2 regions of the Photobacterium piscicola genome follow, and region 1 is predicted to be linked to the other one. Evidence: predicted binding sites of a transcription regulator. Region 1 holds the regulator's gene; the other holds the start of a gene.

The links. The regulator CRP, encoded in region 1, controls carbon source genes, mostly activating them, when cyclic AMP is high. The targets are predictions, from matches to a motif close to TGTGANNNNNNTCACA.
Region 2: the regulator CRP is predicted to act here: its motif matches at 3,076-3,091, upstream of nagE (N-acetylglucosamine-specific PTS transporter subunit IIBC).

What each region holds. Positions count from the first base shown of each region.
Region 1 covers NZ_CP175534.1:593,624-601,978, forward strand. Annotated here, with positions in the region: gene ACJZU6_RS02825 (aspartate aminotransferase family protein) at 1-819, shown strand, start outside; gene astA (arginine N-succinyltransferase) at 925-1,941, shown strand; gene astD (succinylglutamate-semialdehyde dehydrogenase) at 1,954-3,414, shown strand; gene ACJZU6_RS02840 (DUF1338 domain-containing protein) at 3,455-4,249, shown strand; gene ACJZU6_RS02845 (hypothetical protein) at 4,300-4,494, opposite strand; gene crp (cAMP-activated global transcriptional regulator CRP) at 4,674-5,306, opposite strand; gene ACJZU6_RS02855 (OsmC family protein) at 5,689-6,093, shown strand; gene ACJZU6_RS02860 (phosphoribulokinase) at 6,195-7,064, opposite strand; gene ACJZU6_RS02865 (YheU family protein) at 7,216-7,428, opposite strand; gene ACJZU6_RS02870 (hydrolase) at 7,496-8,355, opposite strand, start outside.
Region 2 covers NZ_CP175534.1:2,467,773-2,476,127, reverse strand. Annotated here, with positions in the region: gene ACJZU6_RS11715 (cation:proton antiporter family protein) at 1-313, opposite strand, end outside; gene ACJZU6_RS11710 (ROK family protein) at 472-1,686, opposite strand; gene nagB (glucosamine-6-phosphate deaminase) at 2,153-2,953, opposite strand; gene nagE (N-acetylglucosamine-specific PTS transporter subunit IIBC) at 3,211-4,683, shown strand; gene ACJZU6_RS11695 (beta-N-acetylhexosaminidase) at 4,859-7,522, shown strand; gene glnS (glutamine--tRNA ligase) at 7,755-8,355, shown strand, end outside.

The DNA of each region.
Region 1 (8,355 bases):
GGTTTTCATGGACGTACCTTTTTTACCGTGACGGTCGGTGGCCAAAGTACTTATTCCGATGGTTTTGGTCCTAAACCCCAAGCAGTTACCCATATTCCTTATAATGATTTAGCGGCAATTGCTGAATTAATGTCAGATAAAACCTGTGCTGTGATGATGGAGCCTTTACAAGGTGAGGGTGGGGTCATTATCCCAACGATTGAGTTCGTGCAAGGGGTACGTGAGCTGTGTGATAAACACCATGCGCTGTTGATCTTTGATGAAGTGCAAACGGGTAATGGCCGTACGGGAGACTTGTTTGCTTACCAAGGTCTTGGTGTTACCCCAGATATTTTGACCACAGCAAAATCATTAGGTGGCGGCTTCCCTGTTGCTGCAATGCTGACAACAACGGCATTTGCAGCCCATCTTAAAGTGGGGACCCATGGTTCAACTTATGGCGGTAATCCTCTTGCGTGTGCGGTTGCTGAAGCGGTGATCAATACCATTAGTCAGCCCGCAGTATTAGCTGGCGTGAAACAGCGCGAACAATGGTTCCGTGATGGGCTCATGCAGATTAATCATCGTTATCCTATTTTTAGTGAAATTCGCGGTAAAGGGTTATTACTTGGGGCGGTGTTATGCCCACAATGGCAAGGCCGAGCACGAGATATCTTAGTTGCCGCAGGTAAAGAAGGGTTAATGGTATTAGTTGCGGGCACTGATGTGGTGCGCTTTACGCCTTCATTGGTAATTGATAAAAAAGATATCGATGAAGGAATGCAACGCTTAGAAGCGGCAATTGCAACGTTATATGAACTGCATTCTGCTGAGCTGTGATTGAATTGCTATTACGGGGTTAGTTAACACCAATAGCCCCATTCTAACGCTGATGTTGAGCGAGACAATGGCAGGAGTCATTGTCTATATTTAGGAGGGAATGCTATGCTCATTATTCGTCCTATTACTGCCGCTGATTATCCTGCACTGATGCAATGTGCAGAAGCCTCTGGTCATGGTTTTACATCATTACCCATCAATGAAGATTTACTTCGTCGCCGTATCCAACATTCTCAAGCCAGTTTTAATGCCAGTGTTACCTCTCCAGGCCAGGAAAGTTATCTATTGGTCGCCGTTGATAGTGATACCAATCAAGTAGTTGGTACAACAGCAATTGAAGCGACGGTTGGACTTGATGTGCCTTTTTATAATTACCATTTAAGTACTGTGACCCATGCTTCGCGTCAGTTAGGCGTACACAACATTGTTAAGGTACTGACATTGGGTAACCAATACACTGGGGAAACTGAGCTGTGTAGCTTATTTTTATTGCCCGAGTGGCGTCAAGGTACTAACGGACGCTTATTGTCAAAGTCACGTTTCTTATTGATGGCTGATCATCAACAGCGATTTGCTAAGGTGGCTTTTGCTGAAATGCGTGGTGTCTCTGATGAACAGGGGAATTCCCCTTTTTGGCAATGGCTGAAAGAACATTTTTTTTCGATTGATTTTACTTATGCAGATTATTTAACCGGTATTGGCCGCAAAGGCTTTATTGCTGATTTAATGCCTAAATTACCGATTTACGTCAATTTACTTAGCAAAGAAGCACAAGCGGTGATAGGGAAAGTACATACTAATACTCGTCCCGCGTTACAACTGTTAGAACAAGAAGGATTTTGTTGTCGCGGTTATGTTGATATTTTTGATGCCGGTCCTAGTGTTGAATGTGACGTGCGTAATATTGAAACTGTGCGTCATTCGCAGCGCTATTCGGTCAATATTGGTGAACATAGCAGCCAACAACATTATCTTATCTCAAATGGTCAGTTAGCAGGGTTTCGAGCGGTTGTGGCTTCTATTGCGATTACTGCACAAGGACAAGCCATGATGACCGCTGAGGTTGCCGCTGCACTTAATGTGGAAATGGGTGATGAAGTAAGGTTAATAGCCCAACCATAAAAGGAGAGACGAATGAGCTTATGGATTAATAATCAATGGCTAGTGGGCGATGGTGAGCGATTTCAATCACTCAATCCTTATAATGATGATGTGGTTTGGCAAGGTAATGCTGCGAGTGTAGAGCAAGTTGAGAATGCTGTTGCTGCTGCAAATTCAGCGTTTTTAAACTGGCGAAATACGACGTTTAATGAGCGCTTAGCCGTTATTGAACGCTTTGCTCAATTACTGCAACAACATCAATCACAATTGGCACATATTATTGCGGCAGAAACAGGTAAACCAGTATGGGAAAGTACCACGGAAATCGCGGCGATGATTGCCAAAGTTGGGTTATCAACGCAAGCTTATCATGAGCGAACGGGTATTCGTCAGCGTCAGCAGGCCGAAACTACCATGATTGTTCGCCATCGTCCTTTGGGGGGGATGGCGGTATTTGGACCATATAACTTCCCCGCACACTTACCTAATGGCCATATTATTCCAGCATTGTTAGCGGGTAACACCGTGGTATTTAAACCCTCAGAACTGACACCTAATACCGCTCAACGAATGTGTGAATTATGGCAACAAGCGGGTATTGCTGATGGGGTGATTAATTTAGTACAAGGTGGACGTACAACGGGAGCGGCGTTAGCCATGGCAACGGGAGTGGCTGGAGTATTGTTTACCGGGAGTGCGCAAACGGGGCATTTGTTACATCAACAATTTGCGGGGCAACCGCAAACTATGTTGGCTTTAGAGATGGGAGGTAATAATCCATTAGTGATCGGCCAAGAGTATGGTGACATTGATGCGGCGGTATATACCATCATTCAATCGGCTTTTTTAAGTGCTGGACAGCGTTGTACTTGTGCACGGCGATTATATATCGCCACAGGAAAAGCTGGCGATGCTCTGTTAGCCCGTTTAGTGACGGTCGCTTCACAATTGCTGGTGGGTGATCCCTTTGCAACCCCTGCACCGTTTATGGGGCCATTAATTTCTGCTGTGGCGGCGGATCACATCATATTGCATCAACAACAACTTTTGGATGCTGGTGGCGTTGCTTTATTAACGGCAACGCGGGGACAAGGCGCAATTGTGACGCCTGCGATTATCGATGTTAGTGCTATTACTGAACTTGCGGATGAAGAATATTTTGGACCACTATTACACGTTAGTCGTTATGTTGATTTTACTCAAGCGGTAGTCAGTGCCAATCAAACTCGCTATGGCTTAGCGGCAGGGCTCATTTCAACCGATGAGCAACAATGGCTCTATTTTATTGAACATATTCGTGCTGGTATTGTGAATCGAAACCGACCCTTAACGGGAGCGAGTGGTGATGCACCTTTTGGTGGCCCAGGCGCATCAGGAAATCTTCGCCCAAGTGCTTATTATGCTGCGGACTATTGTGCTTATCCTATGGCGTCTGTTGAAGGGGATGATGTGCAATTACCGTCTCAATTAGCGCCAGGAGTAAGCTTGAGCTAAGGTTTAATGAGTGATAATGCTTTCAATAGGCAGGCTGATTATGGAATCTATTACCCAACTTTTTGATGGTTTATGGCACGATTATAGTCACCGCTTATGCCCTTCAGCGGTGCAAATACAGCAGTTGTTAACCGAGGACACAGCATTACTTAATGATCATATTGCATTGCGCAGCTTTGGGTTACCGAAGTGTGGCTTAGCCGTACTGGCTGCGCCATTTATTGCTTTGGGTTACCAACCGCAAGCAAAATATCATTTTAGTGCCAAAAAGCTGTATGCCGAATCCTTTATTCATGCAAACCCGGTGTTGCCAAAAGTCTTTATTAGCGAATTACAATTAGCGGGGTGCTCGGCTGAATTACAACATACGATACGAGCCTTGCTTGATCAGGTTGATGATGATTATTTTCGCCAACCTGATTTTATTTATCGTGGCCGTCCATGGCAACTTGACTTTGCGACCTATCAATTTTTAGCGGCTGAAAGTGAATATGCAGCGTGGGTTGCGGCACACGGTTTTGGCGCTAACCATTTTACGGTGAGTATTAATCAATTAGAACAGTTCTCTAATCTTGAAGAGGTTAATCATTTATTGCGCCATAACCAGTTTGTTATTAATCAAGCGGGCGGGGAAATAAAAGGTAATGCTGAGGTGATGTTGGAACAATCAGCAACCATGGCTGACAAGGTGGGGGTCAGTTTTCGAGATGGTATTCATAACATCCCTGGTGGATTTTATGAATTTGCAAAACGCCATCCCCAAGCGAATGGTGAGTTATATTCAGGGTTTGTGGTTGCTTCGGCGAATAAAATTTTTGAAAGTACAGATCGTTAATTGTAAGCCAAATAAACAGTGCTTAGCGCATAAGCACTGTTGTTGAAGGGTTAGTTATCCAGTGGTGAAGCCCAAACACCTGATTCATCTGCAGGGCAGCGACGTAATCCGGTTTGTTGTTCGAGATAACAGCGACTATCACTAAACCCTGTCATTTCAATGGTTGTTGGCTGACTAGTTAATATCCCAGGTACCGTGGTGTAACTGTTAACTGAAAAGCGTTCAATATCCATATTGACCATCATCGATTTAAAATCCATTTGTGAGCAAAATGTAGCATAAATAGATGTTATTACAAGTTAAAATTTAACACTAATGCCTGAGTGTTCAATGATTGTTTTACGGTGATCATCTGGGGAGTGATAAAAAAAAACCGCAGGCATAAGCTGCGGTTTCATCGGTGATTTTGGTATGACTAAAATAATTAGCGTGTACCGTAAACCACAATAGTCTTGCCATGAGCAGAAATAAGATTTTGCTCTTCTAGCATTTTAAGAATACGGCCGACTGTTTCGCGAGAACAACCTACGATCTGACCAATTTCTTGACGAGTGATCTTAATTTGCATGCCATCAGGGTGTGTCATTGCATCAGGTTGTTTTGCAAGATTCAGTAATGTCTGTGCAATACGACCTGTAACATCAAGGAACGCAAGATCACCCACTTTTTGACTTGTCACTTGTAGACGACATGCCATTTGAGCAGATAGACGCATTAGAATATCTGGGTTAACTTGAATTAATTGACGGAATTTTTTAAATGAAATTTCTGCAACTTCACAAGGGCTTTTTGCGCGAACCCAAGCTGTACGTTCTTGGTCTTCTTCGAACAAGCCGAGTTCACCAATAAAGTCGCCCTGGTTTAGGTAAGAAAGGATCATCTCCTTACCTTCTTCATCCTTGATTAATACAGCAACAGAACCCTTCACGATGTAGTACAAAGTCTCTGCTTTTTCACCTGCGTGAATTAACGTGCTCTTTGATGGATATTTGTGAATGTGACAATGGGAAAGAAACCACTCTAAAGTTGGATCTGTTTGCGGTTTACCTGGAACCATATTACTAACTTCCTCTGCATATGTTGCCCAACAATATGTTCTGTAAAGATAACTCGACAAAACTGTGCGTTGGCAGAGTTATTCACTCAGCTGATGGGCTGCGAGCTAACTTAAACTGGTTTAGAGTGTATCCTTTTTTTGGGGCTTTTTCTTGATATTGATCTCGATGACCCGCTCATTTATGAGAGATAAGTGTGCACATGATCACATCGTTGTGACTTAGTTACCAAAAGCACCGTTTCAAAGTGATTTTGCTCTCCAATTCTAGCAATAGAAATATGCAACACAATTAGCATTAAACAAAATAAATAACGTTTACATCGATGGAATTATCAACAAAAATAAGATCAAATTTTAAATAATATAGCTCAAGGATATAAAAATGCAGTCACGTGTAAAATGGGTAGAAAACATGACGTTTGTTGGCCAATCAGCATCGGGCCATAGTGTCGTTTTAGATGGTAACGGTGGTGAAAAAGGGCCAAGTCCAATGGAGTTGGTATTAATGGCTGCCGGGGGATGTAGCTCTGTGGATGTTGTTAGTGGTTTACAAGATTTACAACAGCAGATCACGGCTTGTGAAGTGAATATCTTCGCCGAACGTCGTGAACAAGCGCCACGAATTTTCACTCATGCCAATTTACACTTTGTTGTTACTGGCCATGATTTAAATGATGCACTAGTGAGTAAGGTGGTGGCTGACTCGCTTGAAAAATATTGCTCAGTTTGTTTGATGCTAGGTAAAGGTGTTGAAATGAGTCACAGCTATGAGATTGTTGTGGCGTAACTCGATGACGATGACGGTTGCTGATATCAGTAACCGTTTATCAACGAGTAGTGAGAGCTACGTCTGATACTTACTTCTGAGTATCATACAAGAAATAATGCTTACGCTATTTTTCCATTTTCAATGAGTTGTTCAAGCAACGGTCGCATAATCAGTTCCATCGCAAAACTCATTTTCCCACCAGGAACCACAAGGGTATTGTGGCGTGACATAAATGAGCCTTGAATCATCGCCAATAAATGTGGAAAGTCGACATTTTTTAAGCCACGAAACCGGATCACGACAAAGCTTTCATCTAAACTTGGAATACCTTTCGCACTGACAGGGTTTGACGTATCAACGGTAGGGACTCGTTGAAAATTAATATGGGTGCGAGAAAATTGGGGTGTGATGTAATTAAGATAGTCATCCATTGAGCGCACAATTGATTCCATCACCGCTTCTCTTGAATGACCGCGGTCGCGAGTGTCGCGAATGATCTTTTGAATCCACTCTAAGTTTACAATGGGCACCATCCCAATCAGTAAATCAACATGCTGAGCGACATTGGTTTCACCATCAACCACACCGCCATGTAGCCCTTCATAAAATAACACATCAGTATTTTCAGCTAACTGTTGCCAAGGCGTGAAAGTACCCGGCATTTGATTATAAGGTACGGCTTCATCAAAGGTATGTAAGTAACGCCGAAACTTGCCACTGCCGTCTTGAGCATATTGCTCGAAAAAGTGGGCTAACTGTTCAAAGTCATTGGCTTCTGCACCGAAATAGCTGATATGACGACCTTGTTCTTTGGCTTTACGAATCTCACAATCCATCTCTGGGCGAGTAAAACGATGAAAACTATCGCCTTCTAACCATGCGGCGTTGATGTCCATCATATTAAACATTTTGCGGAAGGCTTCAGAGGTGGTGGTCGTACCCGCGCCTGATGAACCAGTGACAGCAATAATAGGGTGTTTTACCGACATAACTCACCTTGTTGTTGTGATTAGCACAGGTTTAATAACAAATAATGGTCAGCGATAAATGTTACTACATGTTTGCTAAAATGTCGGTATTAAGTGATAAAAATGCAACTGATACCAAGTTTTAATGGTTATCGCTACAATAATGTAGTGATTACATTTGATTGCGGAGCTTAATATCTACTGATTCATGCAATTCAGAGAAAACAATTACAGCATCACCAGATTGTAATTGGCGTCGTACATAAGCCACTTTATCACTGAGGCTGATTTCAACTTCGCCATAATCAGTGCCTTCTCGTAAAATAAATTGTTCGATAAGGTTAGTGAGTGTTTCTGGTGCGATGTCTTGCCAAGGGATAATCATTACAACTTCTTAAATGACTAATAAAATAATAGCCGCAGTATATTCTTAAAATTAGCATGAAAGAAAGTCAGTCATTATTTGGTTGGGTTGTTTGATGTTGATCTAATTGTTGTTGAAACCATGCAGGCACTGTGTGCTCTAACCAAAATTGTGGTTTGAGTAAGCTGCCATTGATAAAACCGACATGACCACCGGTGGCTGATAAATCATAACGAATGTTGGCGGGTAATGGCTGTGATGGAATAACATCGCTGTTCATAAACGGATCATCTTTAGCATGAATGATTCGTAAAGGACGACGAATATTTGTCAGTTGCAGTAAGCCACTGCAACGTTGATAGTAGTCATTAGCATTTTTGAAGCCATGTAATGGTGCTGTTACTGCTTGATCGAATTGCCACACATTGTTAATCGATGCTAACTGTTGCTGATTAATGGGCATAGTGTGAGGCTGACGTTCAATCTTTTTGGCAATGGTGCGTTTAAGCGATGTTAGTAAGTAGCGTTGATATACTCGTGAGAACCCTTGCTGAATACGATCAGAACAGGAGGCAAGGTTAAGTGGTGGTGAAATCGCTTGAGCGGCAATCAGTTCGCTATTGTCACGGTAGTTAGCTAAGTAATTAATCAATACATTACCACCCAGAGATACCCCAACAGCCATAAATGGGCGTTGTGGAAATTGCTGCCGTAGCCATTGAATGAAGAAGCGTACATCTTTGATGTCACCGGAATGATAGCTTTGTGGATGACGATTTAATTCACCGCTGCAGCCTCTAAAATGCATCATTACTCCAAGCCAGCCTTGCTGTTTGGCGGCCATCAATAAGCCATTAGCATAAGGGCTGTTAAAACTGCCTTCTAAACCATGTAATAAAATCATCAATGGCTGATGATGGTTAGTGTGGTCTGGCTGCTCTGTCCAAG
Region 2 (8,355 bases), 1.3 Mb from region 1:
CAAACATTGTTAGTCCTAATTGTTTTAGCACTAACAGAAATAGCGTAAACAAGGCGGTAGATAATAGATTGTGTATGGTTGCGCCGCCCCATACTTCTTTGTTAAGTAAAGTTTTTATGTCAAGTTTTAAGCCAATGGTAAATAACAATAATGTCACGCCAAGATCGGCTAACGTTGTCAGTGCTGGTGTCGGTTGAAAACCAAAACTATTAAGCGTAAAGCCAGCGACTAAAAAGCCAACTAAAGGGGGTAATTTACAACGAAGGGCAATAAAACCGGCTAGAAAAGCCGCGCTAATATACAGTAGCTCCATATCTTAGACTACATCCTTGCAAGTAGTGTGCGGAAATATAATTGGTAACAATAATAGCATTAGGGGGATTAATCATTTGAGATTAATCCCCCTTTTTTGTAATGGTGGTTTGATAAGAACGATAGTTATTCGCTCTTATGAATGGAGATCGTGGTGACTTAATCTTCGAGTAAGCGTTGTAGCAGTACACCATTAAGCATGGCGCGTTTAATCATAGAGAAAGCACCTATGGTCGGTTGGTTATATAACTCTGACGCGACAATCGGCAAATCATGATTAAAAGCAGATAATGATTGGTTTTCCACACAACGACGTATTGCAGGTAATACAATAGCTTGGGCTTGAGTAATATTACCCGCCAGAATAATCTTTTGCGGGTTGAATAAATTAATCGTCATTGCTAAAGCTTTACCAAGATGGTGACCGACTTTCAGTAATGCTTGAATGGCCAGTTCATCACCATTGTTAGCCGCGTCACAAATGGCAGGCATAGTGACCTCTTCCAAGTCTTGTAAACTACTTGGGTAGCCTTGGCTGAGTAGGTTTTTGACATGCATAATGACCGCAGGATCAGAGGCTACCGTTTCTAAGCAGCCAAAATTACCGCATTGGCATTTATCACCTAAAGGATCAATTTGAATGTGACCAATTTCACCGACATTACGGTTTTGGCCGAGGAAGACTTGGCCATTAACGATAATGCCAGCCCCTGTACCGTTATGCATGCTAACTAAGATGGAGTCTTTACAATCACGGCTGGCACCAAAGAAATGCTCTGCCAGTGCTAAGCCTCTAACATCATTACCGACAAAGGTAATAATATTGAATGTTTTTTGTAGAATATGTGCAAGTTCAAAGTCGTGAACGTTAATATTTGGCATGTAAGTAACTGTGCCGGTTTCTGGGTTCACAAGCCCTGGAAGAATAATGCCAAATGCCACTAATTCTTTCATTACATTCTGATTATTATCAATAAATTCTTGAATATATTTGATGAGGCCTTCGGCTAATACATCTTGGTCTGAATATAAAAATGGGTAGGCCGCACCAGTAATATGTTTACCGCTGAGGTCATAAAGGGTTATTTCAATATTGTTGCGGCCAATGCGTACAGCGATAGAGTGAAAGTTCACTGATTCAGTTGTCAGTGAGATAGCTCTTCTACCTCCCGTTGAAGCCTGTTGAGCGACTTCTTTTATTAAGCCACGCTCCAGTAACTGACGGGTGATTTTAGTGACACTTGCAGGCGCGAGGTGACTAATATCAGCGACCTGAATGCGAGATATGGGGCCCTGCAAGTCGATAAGTCGGTATACCGCAGCACTATTTAGCTGCTTGACCAGATCAACATTACCAATTTGTCCGCCTGTCATAATTTAGTTCTGCTCGTAATTAGCGTTAATAATTATCGCCTGAAGATGATTATGATGATGAGTTATCGTTATCGTCTTTATCAAAGCGCTACCTATTATTCGACACGGATTTAATTAATTTTGATGATTATTAGTGTCGAATTGTTTGATGTATTGCATTTTTCAATACATTAATTAACACACTAATATACTTTCTTATGAGTAAAAATAAAGAAATCGTTGTTGATGCTTGCTTGGGCTGTGGCATTGGTCACTAAAATACGAAAAACGAGCTATAGAGAAGGGATATATCGCTAACAAGCGAATTGTAAACCATAACTGTATTGTTAATAGTCACAATTATTCTTTTTTGTGTTTAATTTCAATGAGGAAAGTAAAACGCCGTCAGGGTGGCGGCGTTTATTCAATGTTCGGTGACGATAAACAATAAATGTTATTTCGTACCTAAAAATGACACGGTTCTAGATTAGATGTGTGTCAGGTTTTCAGCTTCTAACTCTTGGAAGTACTTAACTGTTTTCACTTTAAGTTCTTGAGTTGATGGCTCATCACAAATGATCATTGATTTAGGGTGAAGCTGTAGTGCAGATACAGTCCATAGGTGGTTTACACAACCTTCAACAGCGGCTTCAAGTGCTTGTGCCTTGTTGTGACCTGTGATCAGAATCATTACTTCTTCAGAATCTAGTAGTGTACCCACACCAATAGTTAATGAATATTTAGGAACTTGGTTGATATCACCATCAAAGAAACGAGAGTTTGCAATACGAGTTTCGTGCGTAAGCGTTTTGATACGAGTACGAGAAGCGAGTGATGATGCAGGTTCGTTGAATGCGATATGACCGTCGTTACCCACGCCACCCATGAATAAATTGATGCGGCCGTAAGTTTTGATTTTGTCTTCGTAACGTTGACATTCAGCTTCGTGATCTGCGGCATTACCATCAAGTAAGTTGATGTTTTGCTCTTGCATATCAACATGGCTAAAGAAGTTGTTATACATGAAGTTACGGTATGATTCAGGGTGATCAGCCGCCATACCAACATATTCATCCATGTTGAATGTCACGACGTTTTTAAAGCTTACTTCGCCAGCTTGGTATAATTCAATCAAACGCTGGTATGTCGGAAGTGGTGTACCACCTGTAGGTAGACCTAGCACAAATGGACGCTCAGCTGTTGGTTGGAACTTATTAATGCGATCTGCAATGTAGCGAGCAGACCATAAACCAACATCTTTAGCGTTATTAAGCGGGATTAGTCTCACGTTGACACCTCGTTGAAGATAGTTAAAACAGGAAAAATCTTAGCGGCATAGCGCCTTTGTTTCGAATGATAAAATAAGTTTTATGATCGAGCTAGCAAAATCACTCAGTTCTGTCTTCGGTCGGTGATTAAGATCACAAATGATGATGTTTTAATTTGCGGAGCGAAATAAAATTCATAAACTGCAAAGGACAAAAAAGAGATGGCAAAAAAAAGCTATCACTATCGCATCTAAGAAAACCATAGGGGGAACTAAGGGTGAATATTCTTGGATATTTTCAAAAAGTAGGTAAAGCACTAATGGTGCCAGTTGCAGTACTTCCTGCAGCGGCAATTTTAATGGGTATTGGCTATTGGGTTGATCCATCTGGTTGGGGTGCAAACTCAGCAATTGCTGCGTTCCTGATTAAAGCGGGCTCTTCAATTATCGATAACATGTCAGTATTGTTTGCAATTGGTGTTGCATACGGCATGTCAAAAGATAAAGACGGTGCAGCTGCACTAGCTGGTTTCGTTGGTTACACTGTTGTAACTACGTTGCTATCACCAGGATCAGTTGCAATGATCCAAGGTATCGACGCAAGTGCTGTTCCAGCCGCTTTTGCTAAGATTAATAACCAATTTGTTGGTATCTTGGTTGGTATCGTTTCTGCAGAAATCTATAACCGTTACTCTAACGTTGAATTGCATAAAACATTATCATTCTTCAGTGGTAAGCGTTTAATTCCAATTCTAACATCCGTTGCTGGTATCGCTATCGCAGCAGTATTACTGTTCGTATGGCCACTAGTTTACAACGGTCTTGTTAGCTTTGGTGAAAGTATCCAAGGTATGGGTGCAGCAGGTGCTGGTATCTATGCATTCTTTAACCGTCTATTGATTCCTGTTGGTCTTCACCACGCACTGAACTCAGTTTTCTGGTTTGATGTTGCTGGTATTAACGACATTCCTAACTTCTTAAGTGGTCAAGGTGTTCCAGGTGTAACTGGTATGTATCAAGCGGGTTTCTACCCAGTAATGATGTTTGGTCTACCTGGTGCAGCATTAGCGATGTACCACACAGCGAAGCTTAAGAATAAAGAGCGTACAGCTTCATTATTAATTGCTGCTGGTTTTGCATCATTCTTCACTGGTGTTACTGAGCCACTAGAATTTGCATTCATGTTCCTTGCACCACCACTTTATGTTATCCACGCAGCATTAGCAGGTATCTCTGTATATATTGCAGCATCAATGCACTGGATGTCTGGTTTCGGTTTCTCTGCAGGTCTTGTCGACATGGTATTGTCAGCACGTAACCCATTAGCAGTTAACTGGTACATGTTGATTCTTCAAGGTATTGCATTCTTCGGTATTTACTATGGAATCTTCCGCTTTGCGATTATTAAGTTTAATCTTAAAACGCCAGGCCGTGAAGATGACGAAGCAGATGACAAATCATCAGTAAAAGGTTCAACTGAAACTGGTGAGTTAGCTAAGCAATACTTAAAAGCGCTTGGTGGTCACGGTAACCTAGAAAACATTGATGCTTGTATCACTCGTCTACGTCTTACACTAAAAGACAGTAGCCTAGCTGATGAAAAAACATTAAAAGCACTAGGTGCAATGGGTGTGGTTAAACTAGGTTCAAACAACCTACAAGTTATCCTTGGCCCTCTAGCTGAAATCGTTGCTGGCGAAATGAAAAAGATTCCAGCATCAGAAGATCTATCAGCAGTAAAACTTCCATAATTATTTAAATTCTTAAGTAATTAGGCGACACACGAAATACCGCAACACTTTTAATTAGACCGGTCCTGATATTTTAATTGTAAGATATCAAGACCGGCATTTTGAGTACCCAACTTTTGGGCTCTATATAGATTTTCCCTTCATTTTAAGGGATATCGGGAGAAAGGAATATTTCATGACTATTAAACTTACAGCGTTAGCATCTTTCATTGCACTAGCAGTAACTGGTTGTGCAACTCAAGGAAATGATGATGAGAAGGTTGTTAAAAATTTAGCTAATAACCTTGATGTTACTTATGAAATTGTTACTCAACACGGTGCAGAAGAAGGCCTACAGTGTAAGACGCTAGGCGCAGAATGGGCATCTTGTGATCTAATTAATTTAACGCTGGAAAATAATGGCCCAGCAGTAACGGGGACTGACTGGAAAATTTATTTCAGCAGCATTCGCCAAATTCTTGAAGTTCAAAACGACCAATTTAAAGTTACACACGTAACAGGTGACCTTCATACGTTAGAGCCAACAGACAAGTTTGATGGTTTTGCTGAAGGTGAGAAGGTTGTTATTCCTTACATTGGCGAATACTGGACACTTTTCGAAAATGACTACATGCCTCGTGCATACGTAACATCAGGTGATGCTGCGCCACAAACAATTAAGAGTACAGATTCAGCAGATCCAGGTGATTACTTGGTGCCACTTAAAGGTGACCAATTCAAGCGTGTTAAAGCCGATAATAACGTGCTTGCAACCGCTGAAACACGTTTTAATAAAAACCAAGATATCAATGTGTTAGCTACGACAGAAGTGGCTGCAACCATTGTTCCCACGCCATTAAGTACCAAGCTAACAGGCAACACTGTTTCATTAGCAAACGGTATTAAAATTGCTAACTTCACATTGCCAGCTGACATGATGGCTGCGGTGAATGAGCGTCTTGACGTATTGGGTGTTAATACTAAAGGTCAATACCCAGTAAAAGTAAGTCGTCTACCGGGTTCATTTGCTAAAGATCAGCAAATCGCTGGCGCTTACACATTGGATGTAACTCCTACAGGTGCAACTATTATTGGTTTTGATGACCAAGGTGCATTCTATGGCGTACAGTCACTGATCTCTCTAATGAGCACAGGTGCTAAAAATAGTATTCCTACATTAGAAGTTACTGATGCTCCACGTTTTGATTACCGTGGCGTGATGGTTGATGTGGGTCGTAACTTCCACTCAAAAGACGTTATTCTGCGTACGTTAGACCAAATGGCTGCGTACAAGATGAACAAATTCCACTTCCACCTATCTGATGATGAAGGTTGGCGTGTAGAGATTCCTGGTTTACCAGAACTGACTGACATTGGTAGTAAGCGTTGTCATGATCTATCTGAAACAACATGTCTGTTACCTCAATTAGGTTCAGGCCCAACGTCAGATACCGATGGCTCTGGTTACTACAGTAAGCAAGACTACTTAGATATTCTAAAATACGCGAAAGCACGTGGTATCGAAGTGATCCCTGAAATCGATATGCCAGCACACGCACGTGCAGCCGTGGTTGCGATGGAAGCGCGTTATAAACGTCTTGCTGCTGAAGGCAAGATGGATGAAGCGAACGAATACCGTTTGATGGATCCACAAGATACGTCAAACGTAACCACCGTACAGTTCTACGATAAGCGTAGTTTCATCAACCCATGTATGGATTCTTCTGTAAAGTTTGTAGATAAAGTTATTTCTGAACTTCAAGCTATGCATAAAGAAGCGGGTATGCCGCTAAATACATGGCACTTCGGTGGCGATGAAGCGAAAAACATTAAGTTAAACGCAGGCTTCCAAGATATTAATGCTGCAGAGCAAACAGCTTGGACCGGTTCTATTGACCAATCTAAGCAAAATAAGCCATACCAGAAATCACCAATGTGTCAGAAATTGATCGCAGAAGGTGTTGTGGCTGATTATGATCACCTACCAAGTCATTTTGCTGAGAAAATCAGTGAAGTCGTCAATGGTAAGGGCATTGAAAACTTCCAAGCATGGCAAGATGGCTTGAAGTATTCAAAAGATTCAAAAGCATTTGGTACTGATAATGTACGTGTAAACTTCTGGGACGTTCTGTACTGGGGCGGCGGTGCATCAGCTTATGAGTGGGCTGATAAAGGCTACGATGTTGTAGTATCAAACCCTGATTATGTTTACATGGATATGCCATATGAAGTAGATCCATCAGAGCGTGGCTACTACTGGGCAACACGTGCAACAGATACTCGTAAGATGTTTGGTTTTGCGCCAGAGAACTTACCACAAAATGCTGAAACATCACTTGACCGTGATGGCAATGGCTTTACAAGTAAAGGTACTGTGAAATCAAAAGGTTTCCATGGTCTTTCTGCTCAGCTTTGGAGTGAGACAGTAGGTAACGATAAGCAGTATGAATACATGGTGTTCCCTCGTGTATTAGCTGCTGCTGAACGAGCATGGCATAAAGGTGAGTGGGAAAATGAATACCAAGTAGGTGTTGAATATTCTCAAGATTCTAACCATGTAAACAAGAAAGCACTTCATAATGAATGGCAGCGTTTTGCTAACGTATTAGGTCAACGTGAACTTGCGAAACTTGATGCTGCGGGTATTCAATACCGCGTACCAGTACCTGGCGCTAAGATTGAAAACGGTAAACTTGCGATGAACGTAAGCATGCCAGGTCTGACACTACAGTACTCAACGGATGCAGGTAAAACATGGAACACTTATGATGCGAAAGCACAACCAAGTGTGACTGGCAAAGTTGAAATCCGCGCTGTAAGTGGTAATGGTAAACGTTTCAGTCGTGTAACAACACTGTAATCGACTAATAACAATGTAAGCTCTGATCATTATATGATCGCTTTATTGCCGACGATGGGATGACCATCGTCGGCTTTTTATTGCGCGTTATTAATTAAAATCACAACTATTGTTTGTTATAACTGCGTTTTTGATTTTTTGCATAGCGGCATTGAGGTATAGTGTAAAGTCATAGTTCATATTGATGAACTGTACATAATTCTCAATCCTGTAAGTACACGAGGTGTAATAGATGAGTGAATCTGAAGCTCGTCCAACTAACTTTATCCGTCAAATCATTGATACGGATTTAGCAAGTGGCAAACATACAAGCATACATACCCGATTCCCGCCAGAACCAAATGGTTATCTGCATATCGGTCATGCGAAATCTATTTGTTTGAACTTCGGTATTGCTCAGGACTATCAGGGTCAATGTAACTTACGTTTCGATGACACCAACCCTGAGAAAGAAGACATCGAATATGTTGAGTCTATTAAAAACGATGTTAACTGGTTAGGCTTTGAGTGGAGTGGTGAGATTTGTTATTCATCAAACTACTTTGATCAGCTTCACGGGTTTGCCATTGAATTAATTAATAAAGGCTTAGCATATGTTGATGAGCTAAGTCCTGAGCAAATGCGCGAATACCGCGGTACGTTAACGCAAGCGGGTAAACATAGTCCTTACCGCGATCGTAGTGTCGAAGAAAACTTAGCCTTATTTGAAAAAATGAAGAACGGCGAAGTTGAAGAAGGCAAAATGTGTCTACGTGCGAAAATCGACATGGCATCACCGTTTATGGTTATGCGTGATCCGGTTATTTACCGCGTTCGTTTTGCAAATCACCACC